DNA from 2 places in the Candidatus Pelagibacter sp. PS_31 genome. Region 1 is predicted to be linked to the other one. Evidence: riboswitches for the same ligand, from Rfam matches in the RefSeq annotation. Region 1 holds a riboswitch; the other holds the start of a gene.
The links. Region 1 has a riboswitch for S-adenosylmethionine ahead of AC5SLN_RS02165 (homocysteine S-methyltransferase family protein). Riboswitches for the same ligand answer to the same signal wherever they lie in the genome.
Positions count from the first base shown of each region.

Region 2: another riboswitch for S-adenosylmethionine. It lies ahead of AC5SLN_RS02915 (O-acetylhomoserine aminocarboxypropyltransferase/cysteine synthase family protein); the one in region 1 lies ahead of AC5SLN_RS02165 (homocysteine S-methyltransferase family protein).

Region 1 covers NZ_CM182069.1:403,582-414,869, forward strand. The annotation lists gene AC5SLN_RS02155 (hypothetical protein) at 1-785, opposite strand, end outside; gene AC5SLN_RS02160 (DUF1737 domain-containing protein) at 1,233-1,439, shown strand; SAM riboswitch class V at 1,735-1,799, shown strand; gene AC5SLN_RS02165 (homocysteine S-methyltransferase family protein) at 1,869-2,930, shown strand; SAM riboswitch class V at 2,934-2,998, shown strand; gene AC5SLN_RS02170 (OsmC family protein) at 3,003-3,554, shown strand; gene AC5SLN_RS02175 (NAD(P)/FAD-dependent oxidoreductase) at 3,672-5,015, shown strand; gene AC5SLN_RS02180 (hypothetical protein) at 5,041-5,226, shown strand; gene AC5SLN_RS02185 (NADP-dependent oxidoreductase) at 5,339-6,262, opposite strand; gene AC5SLN_RS02190 (aminotransferase class IV) at 6,393-7,298, shown strand; gene AC5SLN_RS02195 (hypothetical protein) at 7,668-8,045, opposite strand; gene AC5SLN_RS02200 (hypothetical protein) at 8,049-8,612, opposite strand; gene AC5SLN_RS02205 (hypothetical protein) at 9,110-9,613, shown strand; gene AC5SLN_RS02210 (hypothetical protein) at 9,623-9,898, shown strand; gene AC5SLN_RS02215 (HNH endonuclease) at 9,895-10,092, shown strand; gene AC5SLN_RS02220 (DEAD/DEAH box helicase) at 10,094-11,288, shown strand, end outside.
Region 2 covers NZ_CM182069.1:523,886-535,173, forward strand. The annotation lists gene AC5SLN_RS02870 (hypothetical protein) at 1-39, opposite strand, end outside; gene AC5SLN_RS02875 (ubiquinol-cytochrome C chaperone family protein) at 38-505, shown strand; gene rpmF (50S ribosomal protein L32) at 513-695, shown strand; gene plsX (phosphate acyltransferase PlsX) at 710-1,714, shown strand; gene AC5SLN_RS02890 (integration host factor subunit alpha) at 1,714-2,016, shown strand; gene AC5SLN_RS02895 (MerR family transcriptional regulator) at 2,006-2,383, shown strand; gene AC5SLN_RS02900 (50S ribosomal protein L33) at 2,385-2,576, shown strand; gene AC5SLN_RS02905 (chorismate mutase) at 2,579-2,869, opposite strand; gene AC5SLN_RS02910 (COX15/CtaA family protein) at 2,912-3,922, shown strand; gene AC5SLN_RS02915 (O-acetylhomoserine aminocarboxypropyltransferase/cysteine synthase family protein) at 3,915-5,243, opposite strand; SAM riboswitch class V at 5,248-5,316, opposite strand; gene rplM (50S ribosomal protein L13) at 5,456-5,917, shown strand; gene rpsI (30S ribosomal protein S9) at 5,919-6,368, shown strand; gene argC (N-acetyl-gamma-glutamyl-phosphate reductase) at 6,403-7,425, shown strand; gene AC5SLN_RS02935 (hypothetical protein) at 7,422-7,646, shown strand; gene AC5SLN_RS02940 (homoserine dehydrogenase) at 7,647-8,939, shown strand; gene AC5SLN_RS02945 (AEC family transporter) at 8,939-9,841, shown strand; gene AC5SLN_RS02950 (DMT family transporter) at 9,859-10,707, shown strand.

The DNA.
Region 1 (11,288 bases):
ACAAACACCCAAGTTGTTGACATTGGCAAGTCATTAAGTTCTTTAAAGTAATAAAGAACCGCAGCATAAATAATATTGATTATGGTTGCTGATCTTGCGTACCTTGTGCCAGTTTTTTCTAAGACAACCTTTTGAATAGTTCCACCATGAATGTAGAAGATATAAAAAAGTAGTGCTGTAAAGTAAGCTAGTACAATTAATAATAAGTTAACATCAATTTGTCTTGGAAGATAAACTGCAATGTTAGCTACATCATGAGATAACCAAACCCACCATAACCAAGCAGAAGTTACCCAAACAGAGTTACGCCAAAAGCCAATCCATTTGTCTTCAACTTCATCTAGTTTTTCATTAATAAATTTTGAAATAACGACCCAGCAAATATAAGCAGCCGTTGCAGCTAAACCATAGCCGACAACACTTTTCATAAGCATCTTCTCAAGCACCACCGTTGATGCAAAAGCTGATAAAACTAAGAAGGTTGTTGAAACCGGTATTCCTATTCTTGTTAATATTAGAAGTATTCCTGGTGCCACTGCGTGATACCATTGTATTTCTTGGAAAGGTATTCTTGTTAGTCTGCCGTAAGAGATATCTCCATCATTACTATACCAGCCCCAAGTAATAGCAAGTATCATTACAAATGATGCAGCGCTTGCAAGCGTATACCATTTAAACCATTTTTGTTTTGACGCGATAAAAGTTCCCAATGTCTGAATTGAGTCATTTGCAATAACGCTATATCCCGCTAAAGCAAAGCCTACTATCGTATATATTAAGGTCATTTCCATTTTTCTATTTTCCTATTTTATGTTTTTTTTATTGTTTTTCATTTCGAACGATTCTTAGTCTTAAGGTCGATTTAATAGGTTGGTAAAAATATATCTATAGTTAAGTTTATTAGTTTACTTTGGGGAGAGTTGATTCATCAATCTTTATATTATTCGAAGTTAAAATCTAGCTAGAGAATTTAATAATAAGTTTTAAGAGGAGTTGATTCATCATCATTTATATTAATTAATGATTTTGTCTAGTTGAATAATGACTTAAATTTCATTTAATACAGGATTATAATTAACATAAATATAACACTTAATGAGTTATATGAATTTATTGATAAAAGTATTTAAAAGATTCTCTATTACAAAAATTCTTAACCAATCTTATTATTTCATTAAGTAATAATCGTCCTAGATATAGACACCCGATTTAGGACTTGTTAAGGTCTGATTATGAAAGGTTATAGATTTATTACAAGTGACGACACTTCAGAATTTTGCCATCGTGTCACGGAGGCCATATCCAATGGATGGAAATTGTATGGTGAACCCAAAATGACTTTTGATAAAAAAAGAGGGGTCATGCGTTGTGCTCAAGCAGTTATAAAAAATTCACCTCAGAAGAAGTATTCCAAAAAGATGAAGCTATCATCGATATAAATGGCAGATCAGATATTACCCTTTGTTTATATGCTAGGGATACTCTTATTAGTACTCCCAGCTTTTCTACAATCTAATTCTAAATTAAAGCAATTCTTAACTAATCTTAGTATTTGGATTGTCATTATTCTCATAATTTTAACTATTATTTATTTTTTCAATTGACAGTTTGAGAGAAAGTTGATTATATTTAGTTGCGCTGATTTAAGTTAAATTGCAGAGCGCGTTATAAATCCTGCTAAAGCGACGCTTCAACCACCGCTTTAGTCAGGTGGTTTTTTTTTATCTTTCATAAAATTAAACCGGGCAGTTGAACCATATTGTGCGCCCTGCATTTGCTTAAGCACTAAAAAGGAGAAAAGAGGCCTATGGATTTAACCCTCTTGTTATTTTGTGACCTTTTTTCTCCACAAAACTCGGAGAAAAAAAATGAGCACAAATAGATTAAAAGAAAGATTAGATAAAGGACCTGTTATATGTGCAGAAGGTTTTTTATTTGAAATAGAAAGACGTGGGTACATGTCATCAGGGGAGTTTGTTCCAATGGTGTCATTAGATCATCCTGAAGTTTTAGAGAACTTACATAGAGAATTTCAACACGCAGGATCTGATGTAGTTGAGGCCTTTACTTATAATGGACACAGAGAAAAAATGCGTGTTATTGGTAAAGAAGAACTTCTTGAACCACTAAATCGTTCAGCATTAAAAATTGCTAAAAAAGTAGCACTAGATACTCCTAAAGGATCAAAACCAAATTTGATGGCAGGTAATATTTCAAATTCAAATATCTGGAAACATAATGATCCACAATCTCAAAAAGAAGTTGAAGGAATGTTTACAGAGATGATTGGTTGGGCCGTTGAAGAAGGTGCTGATATGTTAATTGGTGAAACTTTTTATTATGCTGAAGAAGCTTTTAAAGCTTTAGAAGTTATGAAAAAAACAGGTTTACCAACTGTATTAACCATATCTCCAATGGGTGAAAATAAAATGAGAGATGGAAAATCAGTTGTTGATACTTGTAAAGAGCTAGAGCAATTAGGGGCCGATGTTGTTGGTTTAAATTGTTTTAGAGGACCTGCTACTATGTTTCCTTTTTTAAAAGAAATTAGAAAAGCAGTTAAATGTCATGTTGGAGCTTTACCTATTCCTTATAGAACCAGTGAAGATTACCCAACATTTTTTAATCTACCAGATCGAAGCAATTGTCAGTGTCCATCACCTCATGGAAGAACGTTTCCAACAGCATTGGATCCACACTTTTGTAATAGATATGAAATAGGTAAATTTGCAAAAGATGCTTATGAGCTAGGTATTAATTACCTTGGAGTATGTTGTGGAGCAAACCCAATGTTGATTAGGGAAGTTGCTGAGTCAATTGGTTTAACTGTTCCAGCAAGTAAATATCGAGAGAACATGGAAAATCATTTTATGTATGGAAAAAATAAAAGAATTCCAAAACATATGACTGAATATGGAGACAAAGCGTAAATAAATTAAGAAGGGCATTTAACTAAATTGTGCGCCTGACATATGTCGAAGCACTAAAACAGGAGAAAACAAATGAGTAACAATCTAAAAGAAACAATAAGTAATCTACAGAAGGATTTTACAGCCAACCCCAAAAATGCTTTGGTCCAATATGAAAGCAACTCAATTCTTAAAGAAGGACTTCAATCTGTAGTCACTCTTAGAGAGCATAAATTAGTTGTTGATGAACCCAAAAGTTTTGGTGGTAAAGACGAAGGTCCAAGCCCAGTAGAGTTAATATTAGCAGCGTTAGCAACGTGTCAGGAGATAACCTATAAAGCATTTGCTACAGCAGCGGGTATTAATATTGAGAGTGTTAGTGTTAAATTAAAAGGTGAATTAGATCTTCAGGGTTTTTTAGCTTTAAATAAAAACACTAGACCTGGCTTTCAATCCATCTCTGGTACTGTTGATATTAAATCTTCATCACCAAAAGCTGAAATAGATAAATTGATTGATACGGTAAATACACATTGCCCGGTATTAGATATTTTATCAAAAGGAGTTCCTATTAAATTGTTTCAAAAGGTTTCTTCAAGTTCTAATAATAAAGAGCACATAGAGCAAAGAGTAAGTGCTGCTTAACTAATCTAATTTAAGCCCTATGAAAATAGGGCTTAAGTCTTTTAAGTTCATTTCAAATCCTAAAAAATTAGAAGTTTGACTAGAATTAAGTATTAATTGCGTGCTAGGGTCTTGTTAATGAAAAATATTTATCATTCTGATATTTATCAATTTAACACCCCAGTTAGTAGTTATTGGGAAGATCATTCAAGCGAAAATTTAAATCTAGATAAACTTAATAAAGATGTCAGCTCAGAAATTGTTGTAATAGGTGGAGGGTACACTGGTTTATCCTGTGCAATTAATTTAATAGAAAATCATAATTTAGAGGTCATTTTAGTTGAAGCTGGAAAAATAGGTTGGGGGGCTTCATCTCGTAATGCAGGTTTTTGTTGTCTGCCACCAAGTAAGATGTCTTTTAAAAAGATGCAATCTATTTACGGCAATGATGAAACTAAAAAATTCTTTAAAAACTCTGTTGACGGCTCAAATTATACAAAAGACATTATACAAGAATATAATATTGATTGTGATGTAACGGGGGATAGTAATTACGTAGTCGCCCATCACCCAATTAAGTTTAAAGATATTAAAGAACAAGCCAAAGCTTACAAAGAAGAGTTTGGTATTGAAACTGAAATTTATTCAAAAGAAGACTTTGATAAAATTGGCCATGGGGGCACAGAGCAATTTGGAGCTTTTTCATATAAACCTGGTTTTGCAATCAATCCTCTTAAATTTGTTAATGGCATTGCAAAATACGCTTTATCTAAACAATTAAAAATCTTCGAGCACACTAAAGTGGATAAAATTGATAAAGATAAGGGTGCTTATATTTTAAGGACGAAAGAAGGATCTATTCGTTCAAAAAAAATAGTCGTTGCAACAAACGGGTTCTATCAAGAAGGCTTAATCCCAGAGATGAATTCAAGAATTTTACCAGTAATTTCAAATATTATTGTCACCAGAGTCTTAACGAAGCAAGAAATTGACCAACATAATTTTAAAACATTTTCACCAATAGCTAATACTAAAAATCTTTTATATTATTATCGAAAGTTACCTGACAACCGAATTTTATTTGGCACTAGAGGAGATTTAAGTGGCAGTGATCAATCTAATTTAAATATGTCTAAGAAAATGGAAAAATTTTTAAAAGATATTTTTCCTAAATGGAAAGATATTAATATTGATTATAATTGGCGGGGATTAATTGCTTTATCTCAAAAATTAACTCCCTCCATTGGTAAAATTGATAATGAAGAGATTTATTATGGATTTGGTTATAATGGGGTTGGAGTGAGTGCTGCTCCTTGGACTGGAAAACAATTGTCTAAGTTAGTATTATCAAACAGTAAAGAGTTAGATATTTCAAAAATTTACAAAGGATTACCTAAGAAGTTTATCTTCCCCCAGTTAAGAACGTTTTATTTTAGATTAGCGGTGTGGTTTTATGCAATTAAAGACAGATTTAATATTTAAGAAAATATATGATAAAAGTTAATTTATGAATGTATTTATAATTTTATCAGTATTGGTAATTGTTGTTGGGGTTATTTTACTAGTTGCATCACCTGCTGCGTTATTTACTTTAAATTGGAAAGAAAAGTCAGGAAAAGACAAATTTCTAATGTTCTTATTTTATGGTATTTTGGTTTATATAATAAATATCATTTTTTGGATTATTAAATAAAAATATTACCCATTCTCAGGATCTCTTTATCCTTATTTAGTATTAGTTAGTTACTCCATCTAGACACCTGATTAGAGGTTTGATAAACTTAAATAGCTTGATTATTAAAACCCTATTTAATTGTAAGAACAATTTTACCTTTGGTTCGACCTTCTGCTAGTTTTCCAAAAGCTTCTGAAGCCTGTTCCATTGGATATGTACTATCAATGACAGTTTTAATGGTGCCCTGACTAATTAATGTTACAAGTTCTGTTAGCATTGCTCCATCAGGTGACATGAAAAACCATTCAAAGTTTACACCGTATTTTTTAGCAAGGTTTTCAGTATCTTGACCCTTAATAGAAATCAGAGTACCTCCCTTTTTTAAAATCTTGAAAGACTTAGTAAGCACATCACCCCCGATCATATCAAAGACTAAATCATACTCAGATAACTCATCTTCAAATGACTGAGCGGTATAATCAATTATTAGATCAGCTCCCAAACTTTTAACTAGTTCAGTATTTTTAGAACTTGTAGTCGTTGCAACTGTTGCCCCAAAATGTTTTGCAATTTGGATGGCAAGTGTTCCAACACCCCCTGAACCAGCGTGGATTAACACTTTGTCACCTTGCTTAATATTACCTTTCGTAACTAATGCCTGCCATGCTGTCAAACCCGCTAGTGGGATAGATGCCGCCTCTATATGGCTTAGATTTTCTGGTTTAATAGCAAGTTCATTTTCTTGGATACGAGCGAATTCAGCAATAGAGCCAGCGTCTTCTTGATTGGGACGAGCAAACACTTCATCACCAACTTTGACATTAAGTACATCTTTACCAACCTCGACTACTTTGCCTGAAACATCGTAGCCCATAACGTGGGGAAAGCTAAGCTCTAGCATTTCTTTTAGATAACCTGCATGTAGAATATTATCGATCGGATTAATGCTAGCAGCATGTACTTCTACTAGGACAGACTTATCTTGAAGTTTTGGCTTTTCAATATCAATAATTTCAATATTGGCAGTATAATCTTTATAAACGACAGCTTTCATTGTGAATCCTTTTTAATTAAATAACTTTTTAAGATTTATTAAAACGTAAAGAAAGCTATGTAGTGTATATTTTATTAAATAACAATCATTCCATCACCTAGACACCTGATTTGAATATTGGTAGGGTTGGATGGTGAGTGATATTTTTCCAAAAGGATCGGCATGGATGAACGGTGAATTCATTCAACTTTCTGAAGCTAAAATTCCTATTTTAGATTGGGGTTTTCTAAGATCTGATGCCACATATGATGTTGTCCATGTTTGGAAGGATAGATTTTTTCAATTAGATAAACATATTGATCGTTTTTTTAAATCAACAGAAAAACTGAGAATGCCATGCAGACTTAGTCGTGAAGAAATAAAAAAAATATTAGCAGGCTGTGTTAAAAAAGCTGATCTTGAAGACTCTTATGTTGAAATGATACAAACAAGAGGAATGTCTCCAAACTTTGTTAGAGATCCTCGTAAAGCGACACCACGTTTTATGGCTTTTGCAGTACCCTTTGGTTGGATACTTAAGCCAGAAGATTTTGAAAAAGGATTAGATGTATATTTAACCGATATAACAAGAATTCCTCCAAGTTCAGTTGATCCAACTATTAAAAATTATCATTGGATGGATTTAGTCACCGGTATGCTTGATGCTTATGAAAGAGGACATCATACTGCTTTATTAGTTGATGAGGATAATAATATCTCTGAAGGCCCAGGCTTTAATATTTTCTCTGTTGATGAAAATGGAATTAATACCCCAGACCATGGAGTACTAGAAGGAATTACAAGACAAACCGTTATTGATTTAGCTAAAGAACTAAATATCAAAGTTAATAAAAAATCTATAACGATTGAAATGTTAAAATCATCTAAAGAGTTATTTGCAACCTCAACTGCAGGAGGGGTAATGCCAATAACAAAAGTAAGTGGGGAAAATATTAAACAAGGAACGGTAGGGGATATTACAAGAAAAATTCACAAACTCTATTGGGATAAGCATTCAGATCCTATGTGGAGTACATCTATAAATGACATATTATAAAAAATGAACATTAAACAAGCAGTTATCTTCGTCTTCATTCCATCAACTGGACACCTGATTTAAGGTTTGGTAGGTTTAAATTATGTCTGGACTTGAAATACTATTAGCCATTGAACTTACTTATTTAGCTTACACAATAATTATGGATTTATGATCAAATATATTCTGCCAGCTATAATTATCTTCTTAATCGTATTATTCTGGGAAAAGATTACTGAAATAGTCTTTAAAAAATTTAATATTAGATTGAATTATATTATTGTCAGTGCTTTGTTAATAGCTATCGCTATAATAGTTTTATTAATCAATATTTAAATTCTACAATCTTTTAGTTGATTAACTCTCATTCCTTCACCTAGATAACTGATTTTATTCAATATTTGTAGTTTCAAAATCACACTGATAATGCTCTAAGAACCTATTATTTTTAAAATCATATTTTGACATGGTCATGCTAGGTTCTGTATCTCCATCAAATACAATCATTTGAAACCCTAATTCGTAATCTGCAAATCTTGCAGTCACTTGGTTTTCACCAATATCTAATTTATTAGCTTCAATCATAATAAATTCTCCTTTTTCTTTATCAAAGTACTCAAGCCCTACTGCTTGCATTGTAAAATTTAAAGGGTCATGCTTTCTTCCAATGATTACATCTTTCATATTAAGACATGAGATTTTTAAACCTTGATCAGCGTTAGAGGTTGTAGGTAATAACAGTAAGATAAATAAAATAATTCTTAACATTATCTAACTACCCACCTGATCAATAGTTTTACAAAGTTTACGAGCTTCTAATACAGAGGGAACAAGTTTATCTAATTTCCAATTATTATTTGGGATGTCAAAGTATTTTGCTGCTTTAAAACCAACTCCATCAACTATTTCAATTTCAAATCTTTTTTCCTCATTATAAAAATCATTTAATTTGTAGATGTATTTTTGAAGATCAAAAGTACCTATAGAAAACAAAACACGATAACCCATTAGAAAAGGTGTTACCGCCTCAACTTCAGCAGTTTCTTCTTGGTTATTAATTCTTATTGGGATGTGTTTACCTATTAATTGCTTGATATCACCTGGTTTTTCATAAGTGTAAAAAGTAAAGTTATTCCACACACGATCACAATCATCATTAACGTGTATAAAAAAGTTAAGCGAGTCTCCGTGGGTAACTTCACCTGAAACTCTCGCATAAACTAACTTTTCATATCTATTAATATTCCATTCTTCATCATCTGCTTGAGCCTGGTAAACAATTACTAATAGAAACAAAAATAAATGAGCTGATACAAAAATTAAGAACCGCTTCAAGATTTGAGCTCCGCATTTACACCAATTTTTTTAAGGGTCCTTATTATTTTGTCCCAAATAATAGAATTATGTTCACTAGGATTTATTTTGAATTGAAAGGTTTGTTTGTAAACTGGGCTACAGTTATCGTAAGCTATATAAGCACTTACATGACAGTATTTATTAATACGGTCTATTTCCATATATTAGAACTCCTATGATTGGTTGTATTTTTAATGGTTAGTAATTTGTAGTTAGTAATGGTTTCACCCCTTCTCTTATCTAGGGGTCTACGTAAAGAGGAGAACAATGAAAAGAAACGTAAACGGGTGAAAAGGAATGAAATCCAATGCATGATTCACTTCTAATTTATTTTTTTGATGATTTTTGGGCTTAATTGTGTCCCGATTTAGATACTATTACTTATATATGAGTAATATAGTTTTGTCCATGAAATAATGAATTGAAACAAAAAAATATTTAAAAAAAATTATAGGAGAGGTGTGTCTATAAAAAAAATGAATGATTTTGAAAGAATTGATTTCATTAAACAGGAATGGAAAAAATTCTTAAAGAAAAAAATAAAAAAAGATATTGATATTTCAAAAATTGAATCAATTGTTGAAATAAAACAAGCTTTAAAAATAAGAGAAGCAGTTGAAACAATTTCAGATGAATTTAAAATTGATATTTCTGAAGAAGAAGTGGTTTTGTTATCTAATGCACTAATAAGTGAAACTGTCATTGATGAAAAAGGAAAAATAAAAGAAATTAAATCAAGAGAAGGCCGTCCATACTTTTTTTCATTTGATACTTATTTAATGATAACAAGGTTGCCTTTTGCCATGATATCTGAAGAGTTAATTAGAAGTGATCGACCTGAATATTTAGAAAATGATTATGACTTAAATGAACCTATTACTGATAAAATCAACAATAGATTTGAAAAAGATGGCTTAAAAGTTGAAAAAAATACAAATTCCAATAATATTAAAGCATATGGTTTGGTTGATATTACCTAAGGTACAATAATGACACAAAAAATTAAATATGGAAATACTTCTGCTTTAACAGAATATATGATTGAAGGAAATCGTGTTTCAAGATTAGAGTCACTTTTGTTATTTGGTGTACAAAATTTCACTGCAGTATTAACGCTAATTAAAAGAAAAGGATTTATAGTTAAGAAAACTCCTGTTTCAATGGCCAAAATAATCAGAAGAATTAATAAAGACTTAGAATGTGAAGCCCCAGAAAATCTACCAATTAGAGATATTAATATGAGTGAATGGTGGATAAGTAAATGAGCAGATCTTTTAGTCAAAGACAAAGACAGATACTTTCAATTGTAGGAGGAAACACATGTCAGTTATGTGGAAAAAATCTTAAAGAGGGTTTTCATGCAGACCATGTTGTTGCGTATTCAAAAAAAGGAAAAACAATTCTTAAAAATGGACAAGCACTTTGTCCTAAATGTAATTTAAAAAAAGGTAATAAATAGTATGGCCTTATCTTTAAGATCTTGGCAAGATCAAGCAATTAATAAATCCTTAAATTGGTATTCTAGTCAAAATCAGTCAAATAATAAGTTCTTAATTAATGCAGCTCCTGGTGCTGGAAAAACAATTTGTGCAGCTGTAATAGCTAAAAGATTAATTGAAAAAGAAGCTATTAAGAGAGTAATAGTAATAGCACCTAGAAAAGAAGTTGTTAAGCAATGGAAAGAGGAATTTAAGGTAGTAACTGGTAGAAGTATGTTAGTAGTTGTTGGAAAAAATGAAGATCAAGGACTAGATGTTTGTGCTACATGGAATTCTGTCGATGATCAAAAAGATCTATTTCAAACAATTTGTGAAACAGATAATACACTAGTTATTTGTGATGAACATCACCACGCAGCTGTAAGCGCAGTTTGGGGTCAAAGTGCGGATAGTGCTTTTAAAAAAGCTAAATACGTATTAATTCTAACAGGTACACCTATCAGAAGTGATGGGGAACAACCTGTGTGGTTTCAATATTCTGGAGGTGAACTAACTCATCCTATCGGTGGCCAGTATACTTTAACTTATGGTGAAGCAGTAGATTTAAAATATTGTAGACCTGCTTTTTTTCATAGGCATGAAGGAAAGTTTACTGTTGTGCTTAAGGAAGAAGGAGAACCAATTTTTGTGTCAGGTACTTCAGGTATTAAAATTGATGATAAAAAACATACTAAGAAATTTATAGGTGCCATACAAAAATCTTGTGATTTTTATACATTAGCAAGATCTCCAAAATATAAAAAAGATGGTAAAACTCCTGATTTAAACTCATATCAGGCATCTATGCTTGAATGGGGTATTTCAAAATTAGACAATATTAAAGAAAGATTACCAAATGCTGGAGGTTTAGTTATTGCACCAAATATTAAAGTAGCTGAATACATGGCTGAAACTTTAAAAGAATTAACAGGTGAAAAACCTATGCTCGTTCACAGCAATCTGTCAAATGCTGATGGTTTGATCGAAGCCTTTAGAGAAAGTAATAAAGATTGGATTGTTTCTGTAGCAATGATTAGTGAAGGTGTGGACATCAAGAGGTTAAGAGTGCTTGTGTATTTGCCAAATGCACAAACAGAATTATCATTTAGACAAGCATTAGGAAGGGTAGTTAGGTCAGCAGGAAAAGATGATGACTCAAGTGCATACGTAGTTATGC
Region 2 (11,288 bases), 120 kb from region 1:
AAATAAAAAAATAACAATTAAATAAAAATAATTTTTCATGAGCAGAGAATATTTAAATATTTACAACAATTTAGTTAAATTAACTAGAAATAAAGATTTGTATAGGGATTTTAAAAATCAGGATACTTTTTCTGATAGATTGATTTTTTTTTTACTGCATTTTGCTTTCTTTTTGAATGTTTATAAGAAAAATAATGATAAAAAAATACTACAAGAGATTTATGATTTTACCTTCAGACAAGTTGAATTAAGCATCAGGGAAATTGGTTATGGTGACCAATCAATTAATAAAAAAATGAAAGATTACCTAAACTTATTTTATGGAATGATAGACAAAATTCACAGTTGGGATGAATTAGATATTGAATCTCGAAACTCTATTTTGGTAAATTTTTTAGATAATTCATCTAATATTGAGTATTTAGTTAAATATTTTGAAGATTATAGGTTAAATTTAAAAAATAATACTTTAAATTCTTATATAAAAGGTGTAGTTAAGCAGTAATTTTATTATGGCTGTACCTAAACGAAAACAATCACCGTCAAGAACTGGAATGAGAAGAGCTCAGAATATGAAGTTCAAATCTACCAATATTGTTGAGGACAAGAAATCTGGAGAATACAGATTATCTCATCACTTAGACCTAAAAACAGGCATGTATAGAGGTAGACAAGTTTTAGATTCTAAGGAATAAAAGTCCAAAATTAAATGAGCAAAATAATAAAAATTGCAGTTGATGCAATGGGTGGAGATAATTCACCAAAAAAAATTATTGATGGAATTAATCATCATTATAAAAGTAACACTAATACTTTTTATCAAATTTTTGGTGATAAGGAAAAAATCAGAAATTATATAAATGATCAATTACCCACATCTTCATATGAAATAATTCACACTAAAGATTTGGTTAAAGGAACTGATAGTCCTTTAGAAGGAGCCAAAAGAGGAAAAAACACTAGTATGTGGTTAGCCATACAAAGTGTTAAAGAAAAAAAATCTGACATAGTTATTTCTGCTGGTAACACTGGAGCATTACTTGTTATTTCAAAACTTAATCTAAATATGATTGAAAACATTGATAAACCAGCTCTTTCTGCTTTATGGCCAAATAAAAAGAATATGAGTGTTGTGCTAGATTTGGGAGCTAATATCGAATGTAGTCCAAAAAATTTAATTGATTTTTCTATAATGGGATCTTCGTTATTTAAATCGTTATATCCTGATGATACCGCTAAAGTTGCTTTATTAAATATAGGTTCTGAAGAAATTAAAGGTAATGAGATTATCAAAGAAACTTACCAACAATTAAATCAAAGAAATAACACTGACTTTGAGTTTAAGGGTTATATAGAAGGTAATCAGTTAATGAATGGCGATGTAAATGTTATCGTTGCTGATGGATTTACTGGAAATATTGCTTTGAAGACAGCCGAAGGTACTGCAAATTTTATTACAAGTGAATTAAAGAAAGCCATGACAGGTAATATTATTGGTAAAATTTCATCTTTACTAAATATTTCAAATTTAAAAAAATTTAAAGAAAGATTAGATCCAAGACTTTATAATGGTGCAATTTTCATAGGTTTAGATTCTCCTGTTATTAAAAGCCATGGTGGAACAGATTATATAGGCTTTTCAAACTCATTAAGTGTTTGCACTAGAATTGTCACTGGAAATTTAATAGAAAAGATAAGAAACAACATAAGTTAATGCAAAGAACCAACTTAACAAAAAAAGATCTTATAAATTCAATTTATATGCAAATTGGTTTTTCAAAAAATATATCTGAAAATTTGATTGATGATTTTCTAATCACAATAGTAGACAATTTAAAAATAGAAAAAAAATTAAAGCTTTCTAAATTTGGTACTTTTTCTATAAGAGCAAAGAAAAGTAGAATTGGACGAAACCCCAAAACAAAAGAACAAACAACTATATCTAATAGAGATGTCGTTTTATTTAAAGCTTCTAAGGAATTTAAAGATTTGGTAAATTCTAAGAATGATTCATAAAAATAATGACGCTTATAAGTCAATAGGTGAGGTAGCTAAAATTCTTGGTCTTGTAAACAAAAAAAAAGGAACCTTGAATACTCATACTATTCGATTTTGGGAGAAGGAATTTAAGCAAATTAAGCCAAAAATTTTAAATGGTAATAGAAGATATTATAATAATGATACTATTGAGGTTTTAAAAAAAGTTAAATATCTACTCAAAGATCAAGGAATGACAATTATTGGTGTTAAAAAAGTTCTTAATTCTGATAAATCATTAAAACTTGACGAATTACCAAATAATTCTATAAATGCTGATTATAATTTAAAAAATAAACTTAAGAAGATTTCTGATTTAATAAAAAAAATAAAAAGTTTAAAATAAAATGGCAAAAAAAACGCACGTTAAAGTTAGATTAGTACCAGAGGCTAAACCTGATAGTCCTTTTTTTTATTATGTTAAAAAACCTGCGGGTGGTGAAAAAGCTAAAGTTAAATTGTCTGCAAAGAAATATAACCCTTCTACAAGAAAACATGAAATGTTTGTGGAAAAAAAATTACCTCCACACAGTAAATAGTATTATTTTTTTCTAAAATTTCTTTTTTCGTAATCAATAAAAGACCAAATCATATTTTTCCAAATTCTATTAGTGATTTTTGGGTCAATATTAGTTTGTATTGATTTTTTTTTAATTTTTTTAAGTATAAAATTGATCCTTTTTTGATCAATTATTTCTTTTTTATGTATTTTTACTTTTAGCACTTCATTGACTAGAGAAGATCTTTTTTTGATTAATTTAAGTAAATCATTATCAAGTTTATCAAGCTTAATTCTAATCTGATTTAGTTTTTTTTTATTTGTAGGCGACATTTATTCAATTGGTTATTAAGATAATTATTATAAGTATAATTTATGTTTGTAAATAGCGACAACTATATAAAATATTTGAAATTGTGGTTAATAACTTTATTTTCATTAATTGTTCTTATGGTAGCTGTCGGTGGTCTTACTAGACTAACAGACTCTGGTTTATCAATCACAGCCTGGGAGCTCTTTACTGGAATACTCCCACCTATGAATATTAATGAGTGGAATTTTTATTTCTCAGAGTACAAAAAAATTCCTGAATATAAAAATATTAACTACGGCATGTCCTTAGATGAATTTAAAGTGATTTTTTATTGGGAGTATGCTCATAGATTGTTAGCAAGATTTGTAGGTTTGTTTACTTTAGTGCCTTTGCTTTTCTTCACTCTCTATTTTAAAAAAACCCTGCATTATTCTAATAAATATTATTGGATTTTTTTTCTTGTGTGTCTTCAGGGGTTCATTGGTTGGTATATGGTATCTAGCGGATTAATTGAAAATAATGACGTTAGTCACTTTAGACTTAGCATTCATTTATCTTTGGCTTTATTTATTTTATGTTTAATTTTTTGGTATATTTTAGATATTCATAAAATTAAAAAATTTGAAAATAAAATTCCAAATTTATTTTTATTATTTATACTTAAATTGATAGTTTTGCAGATTGTATTGGGTGCTTTTTTATCAGGTTTAGATGGTGGTCTCATCTATAATTCATGGCCTGATATGAATGGTGGTTTTTTTCCAAATGATGTTAGTTATGGTGATTTAATTACTACTCAATTATTTAACAACCCATCAATTATTCAATTTTTGCATAGATCAACTGCATATTTGCTTTTATTTTTTATAATTATTTTAAATTTTATCTATTTTAAAAAACAATATGATTTTAAATATGTATTATTTTTTGATGTTGCTATCTTGTTTCAAATTTTTTTAGGAATTATAACTTTGATTTCTGGTGTAGAGATTACATACGCTTCACTACACCAGCTAGGTTCAATATTAGTTTTGAGTTCTTATTTTTTGATATTATATAAAAACTCTAACTAACTGCTTTCAAATTCCCTTTAGAAGATTTATTTAAAGCTTGGTCTAAATCCTCAATAATGTCATCTATATGCTCAATACCAATACATAATCTTACGTATCCAGGAGTTACACCTGAGGCTAACAATTCTTTTTCTGTTAACTGACTATGAGTTGTTGTTGCAGGATGAATTGCTAAACTTCTTGCATCTCCAATATTTGCAACATGATAAAACATTTTTAAAGACTCGATAAATCTCTTACCTGCTTCAATACCACCTTTGAGCTCTATACCAACTAAACCACCATTTCCTTCATTTAGGTATTTTTTAGCACGATCAGCAATTTTACCCTCATGTTCTGTTGGATAGATTACTCTTGTTACTTCTTTATTTTTCTTTAAATAGTCAACAACTTTTGATGCATTTGAGCAGTGTTGTTTCATTCTAAGAGCAACTGTTTCAAGCCCTTGAATAATTCCAAATGCATTGTCAGGTGATAGGGCAGAACCAAGATCTCTTAGCAATGTAACCCGCGCTCTTACTGCAAAAGAAACATTAGCCCCAGTTAATTCTGGAACCACTTTTCCCCATATAGCTCCACCGTAACTTGCGTCAGGTTCGTTAAATAAAGGTTGTCTTTTGGGATCAGCTGTCCAATCAAAATTACCTCCATCAACTAAAGCTCCACCTACAACTGTACCGTGACCACCTATATATTTTGTTAATGAATAAACTACTACAGCAGCACCATGTTCTAAAGGTTTGCAAATTACAGGGGCAGCTGTGTTGTCCATTATTAATGGTATATTGTATTTTTTACCAATATCAGAAACTTCTTTAATTGGAAAAACTCTCAAATAAGGATTTGGTAAAGTCTCACCATAAAAAGCTCTAGTTTTATCATCAACAGCTTTTTCAAAGTTTTTTGGGTCAGAAGGGTCTGCATATCTAACCTCAATACCAAGTTTACTTAATGTATGCGTGAATAACGAAATAGTACCTCCATATAAATCCGTAGAGCTGACTATATTATCTCCGGCTTGTGCAACGTTTAAAATTGCAAAAGTTGATGCGGTTTGTCCAGATGCTACTGTTAAACAGGCTAATCCTCCTTCTAATGAAGCAACTCTTTTTTCAAGAGCATCATTTGTTGGATTCATTATTCTTGTATAAATATTTCCAAATTCCTTAAGAGCAAACAAATTCGCAGCATGTTCAGTACTATCAAATTGATACGATGTTGTTCTATAAATTGGAACTGCTACTGCTTTGGTTGTTGGATCGCTTCTATAATCACCACCATGTATAGCTATAGTCTCAGGGTTTTGTCTTTTTGTACTCATCTTAATACTCCTTTTTTAGTACTTTTGCTTTATGCAAGGCGTACAATACAGTTCAAATGCGCCTACCGATAATGTGGGTAAAAAATCCTTTTTAGCAATAACTAGCCTGCAATAGGAACAAATCGGCTATATAGAAATATCATTTAAGCAAGATATTGCAAGGGAAATATAAAATTGACATTATATCTAATAATAGTATTAATCCTCGCACAATGACAAAATTTCTAAAAAGTGGTGATTTAAACAGTAACTGGTTTGAGATTGATGCTAAAAATGCTGTAGTTGGCAGATTAGCTTCTATTATCGCTATGATTGTTAGAGGAAAAAATAAAACAACTTTTACACCTCATATGGATGATGGTGATTTTGTTGTTGTTAAAAATGTTGAACAAGCAAAGTTCACAGGAAAAAAATTTAAAGATAAAAAATATTATAGACATACTGGTCACCCAGGTGGAATTAAAGAAATTACTCCTGAAAAATTATTAGAAAAAAATAAACCTGGCGAGACATTAAAATTAGCTATTAAAAGAATGTTACCTGGTGGAGTTCTAGGAAGAAAACAATTAACTAAAGTAAAAATTTATGCTGGTGAAGAACACCCTCATGCATCACAAAACCCAAAACTTTTAGACCTAGGTAAATTAAACAGTAAAAATCTAATAAGAAATTAATATGGAAACAGCAGCTACACCAAATAAAGTATCTACAAAAAAACCTAAAATTAAATTAGATTTTAAAGATAGTAAATACGCAACTGGTAGAAGAAAAAAATCTATTGCAAAAATTTGGGTGAAAAAAGGTACTGGCAAAATTTACGTTAATGGCAGAACTATGGATGAGTATTTCACTAGCGGAAGTCACAAAATGCAAATCACAAGACCATTTGAGATTATAAACCAAGCCACTGATTATGATGTAAGATGTAGTGTAGCAGGTGGTGGACATACTGGTCAAGCTGGTGCAATGGTTCATGGTATTGCTAAAGCATTAATCTTATTTGATTCAGAGAATAGAGCAGTACTTAAGACAGAAAAGCTTAATACTAGAGACTCTAGATCGGTTGAAAGAAAAAAACCTGGTCGTAGAAAAGCAAGAAGAAGCTTCCAATTCTCGAAAAGATAATTCTTTTTTAACTCTAAACTGTTATAATAAAAAAATGCCTAAGCTTAATGTTTTAGTTGCTGGATCAACTGGTTATATTGGTGTTCAATTAATTAAATTATTAGTTAAACACAGCAATGTTAACATTAAATATCTTTGTGGTAATACCTCTGTTGGAAAAAATATCTCTAGTTATGAAAAATCATTAAGTTCAAAAAAATTACCTAAAATTATTAGATACAATAAAGAACTTTTAAAAAACATAGACCTTGTTTTTACAGCTCTACCTAATGGTGAAGCACAAGATATTTCAAATGATTTATTAAAACACAATATATTAATTGATTTAGCTGCAGACTTTAGACTTAATAAAGCATCAAATTATCTAAAATGGTACAAACAAAAACATAGATCTGTCAAAAATATTAAAAAATCAATTTATTCATTACCAGAAATCAATGGTGACAAATTACAGAAATTTAATATTATTGGATGTCCTGGTTGCTACCCAACATCAATACTTTTACCACTTATTCCTTTAGTTAAGAAAAATTTAATAAAAACAGATAATGTTATTATAGATTCAAAATCTGGTTACTCTGGTGCTGGGAGAGGTGTACATAAAAAATATAAGGATAAAAATCTTTATGAATCCTTAAGCGCTTATGGTGTGGGTTTCCATAGACATAACTCTGAAATTCAACAAGAAATCAAAAACTACACTAAAAAGAAATTTTCTTTTACATTCACACCCCATTTAGCACCAATGTTTAGAGGGATACTTAGCACAATTTATCTAGACCTTAACAAAGGTGTAAGTATTAAAAATTTAGAAAATACTTTAAAGAGTCAATATTCAAAAAACAGATTCGTTAAAATTTTAAAAACAAATTCATTGTTAAGTACAAATGACGTAATTAACACAAATAATTGCTCTATAGTAATTTGTAAAACTAAGTATAAAAATAGAGTTATTATTTTATCTGTTATTGATAATTTGATTAAAGGTGGGGCAGGTCAAGCAATACAAAATATGAATATCAAATATGGTTTTAATGAAACAAAAGGATTAATTTGAAATACTTATTTTTATCTTTGATTGTATTTTTAACTTCGTGCTCATTAAACAAAGAGTCTACTTATTGGAATGAAGATCCTATTAAAAAGTCTAATGATGTCAAAAAACTTTCTCAAATATTAAAAAAAACCGGTGATTACAAATCTATGACTTTTGATGAATTTAACCTCTTTCTTAAAGATTATTCAAAAAATGCAGAATACCCAGATATTAACCAATAGATGAAAAATATAATCAACATTGCTGTAGTTGGTCTAGGACAAGTTGGTATTTATTTGTTAAATGAACTTAATACTAAAAAAAAAGATATTGAACTTAAGACAGGAAAAAAAATTAACGTAGTAGCTGTTTCAGCAAGAAGCATTTCTAAAAAAAGAAGATTTAAAGTTAATAAGAAAATATTTTTTAAAAACCCATTAGAAATTTTTAAAAAGACCAAAGTAGATATTTTATTTGAAGCTATAGGTATGTCAGATGGGATTTCAAAAAAAGTTGTGGAAACTGCATTAAAAAATAAAATACATGTAATCACTCCTAATAAAGCACTTATCTCTAAACATGGTGATTTTTTAGGAAAATTAGCAGAGGAAAATAATGTTAATTTAGAATTTGAAGCATCTGTTGCTGGTGGTATTCCAATATTAAGAACCATTAAAGAGGGTCTTGCAACTAACAAAATTTCTAAAGTTTATGGAATTTTAAATGGTACTTCTAACTATATTCTTTCAGAAATGGAAAATTCTAATGATAGTTTTTCTAGCGTATTAAAAAAAGCTCAGCAATTGGGATACGCTGAACCAGGTAACCCTAAATTAGATTTAAATGGTTTTGATGCATTTGCTAAAGTAAGAATTTTGTCTGCTCTAGCTTTTAATACTAAAATTTCAAAACATAAATGCTTAATGGAGGGTGTTGAAAAAATTGAATTAAAAGACATAGAAATTTCCAATCAATTAAATTTACGAATAAAACTTCTTGGCATTTCAGAACTAATTAATGGCCAACTTTTTGAAACTGTACACCCATGCTTAGTTAGTAAAAATTCTTATATTGGTAACGTTGGTGGTGTTATGAATGCTGTTATTCTCGAAGGAAAACCTGTGGGTGAAAGTATATTGCAAGGGGAGGGAGCTGGCCCTGGACCTACTTCTTCATCTTTATTATCAGATTTACTTTCAATTTTAAGAGGTAATATTAAGAAGCCATTTGGCATTCCAGGCACTAAACGTAAATTAATAAAATGTTACAACGTTAATAATTATGTAAATTCACTATATTTGAGATTTGAAGTTAAAGACAAACCTGGAGTTTTATCAACAATTACTAACAGATTAGCTAAGTATAAAATTTCAGTAAAAAGATTAATTCAAACACCTGATAAAAAAAATAATAAAGCTACAATTGTTATTATTACTCATAAAACTAATGAACTTAATTCTAAGAACTGTCTTTCTGTTTTTAATAAAGACAAAAATATTCTAAGATACCCAACATTGATTAGAATTTATAATTAATGGAAATATATCTAAAACTGTTTGAGGTTTTATTTCCTGTCTTTTTTGTTGTTGGTATTGGTTATTATCTTGGCAAAAATAATCCGAAATTAGATACATCTTTTATTACTACCTTTGCAGCAAATATTGGTACTCCAGCAATGATAATATATTCTTTAACATCAACTGGAATGTCTTTTGACATTTTTAAAAATTATTTTTGGTACTATTTGATAGCAATTTTTATTTTTACAATAGTAGGTATAGTTTTTTTATTTTTTTTAAATACTAAAGATATTATTCGTGAGTTACCCCCTTTTGTTATGCCTAATACTGGTAATATGGGTTTACCAATATGTTTATTCGCTTACGGCACTCAAGGTTTGGGTGTCGCTGCTGCAATTTCAGCCTTAATAGTGCTATGCCATTTTACTCTTGGAGTATTTCTTGCTGATAGAAAATTTGATTTAAGTGTAATTCTTAAAAACCCACCTTTTTATGCGATTATAATTTCAGTAATTTTTCTATACTTTAGAATAGAACTTCCTCTCTTTATTGAAAATACAACTTTTCTGCTAATGTACGCTACGATTTTTTTAATATTAATGTCTTTAGGAATTGCTCTTACTCGTTTTAAGGTTTTTTCATTCAAAAAAGCATTTATATCATCAATAGGAAGGGTAATACTTGGCCCAATAATTGGTTTTTCAATAATAAAATATTTTAACCTTTCAGGTTTTGCAGCCGGTGTTCTATTAATTCAATGTTCAATGCCCAGTGCTGTTTTAAATTATCTTGTGGCATCAATTTATTCACCGAAAAAGATTGTAGATAGTGTTGCTAGTACCATTGTTGTTTCAACAGTCATGTCTTTTTTTACTATTCCTGTAGTCGTATTCTTTGCTTTAAAATACTTTAATTAAACTGTATCTATTGGCTTATGAAAGCCATCATATTTAACCTTTTAGCCTGGGTAATGCTTCCAATCATGGATGGTTTTGCAAAATATTTAAGTGCCGATATGCCCGTTTTACAGATCACGTGGGCTAGATATTTTTTTACGGTCGCGTTCACTCTTCCAATAATGTTCTTGTTTTATAATAAGCAGCTTGTTTGGACAGATAAGCCCAAGTTACAAATAATAAGAGGGTTAATACTACTTTCTGCTAATATTTGTTTTTTCTACGCAATATCTGTTATCTCTTTAGCTAAAGCTTTAACGCTTGCTTTTGTTGCACCCTTAATTGTTACAGCATTCTCACCTATTTTTTTAGGTGAGAAGGTGGGTATAAGGAGGTGGACTGCTGTTATCATAGGATTTATTGGCTCTCTGGTCGTTATAAGGCCAGGTTTTGTAGAAATTAACTTAGCTAGTCTAGCTGCATTAGGAACAGGTATAATGTATGGGTTCTATTTAATAATTACACGTAAATTGAGCACTTCAGATAACCCTTTATTAACCTTATTACTAACTGGATTAGTTGGATTAGTTGCTGTTTCAGGATTAATGCCATTCGTTTGGGTTAATCCAAGTGCCTCTCAATGGTCTATGATGGCTTCTATAGGCGTATTTGCCTGCATTGGGCACTTATTTCTTATATTATCCCTTAAATATGCTGATGCTTCCAAATTAGCTCCATTTAGCTACTTTGAAATCATTACTAATATTATTATTGGGTATTATTTCTTTAGTGACTTTCCTGATAATTGGACATTTTTAGGTTTATCCATTATTATTATGAGTGGAATTTATATTTCTAGAAGAGAGTCTTATATTAAATCTAATTAATTAGGTATAACTTGTTTACTAATACTTAATATTATACATTAATAGTATATATTAAATAACTGTAATTATTGATTTAAATATAATATTATAAATTTATGAAATAATAGATAAAATATTATAATTTTTAACAAATAGTTAAATTATAGTTACTAAAATACGCCTAAAAACAAATAAATGTAGCATAAATTTGTTTTTCTATAGTTGAAAAAGTGAGAATTGAGAAATTTTAATTTTTAAGAAATTAAATATAGTTTTATAGCTAGTTAATATGGTGATTTAGTATTGATATTAAATACTTATTTCAATTAATGGGGTCTTTGGTAAAAATTAGATTATTTATGGAGTAGATTAGGTGGCTAAAAAAGCCTTTAAAATCCTCTTTTTTACCACTTCTATAATCGTTGCTATTGTTGACAAGTAGAGCAATGCAGTATGAGAATATACTGTTTAAACGTCCATAGGATGGTCTATTTTAGCTAAAAGTCCATTTGCAGTACAACTGAAGGATGCATTAGAGTAATTAGACAAAAATATGGCTAAATAGCTAAAAAGTATTTAATACCAATGGTTTTTAATGTTTT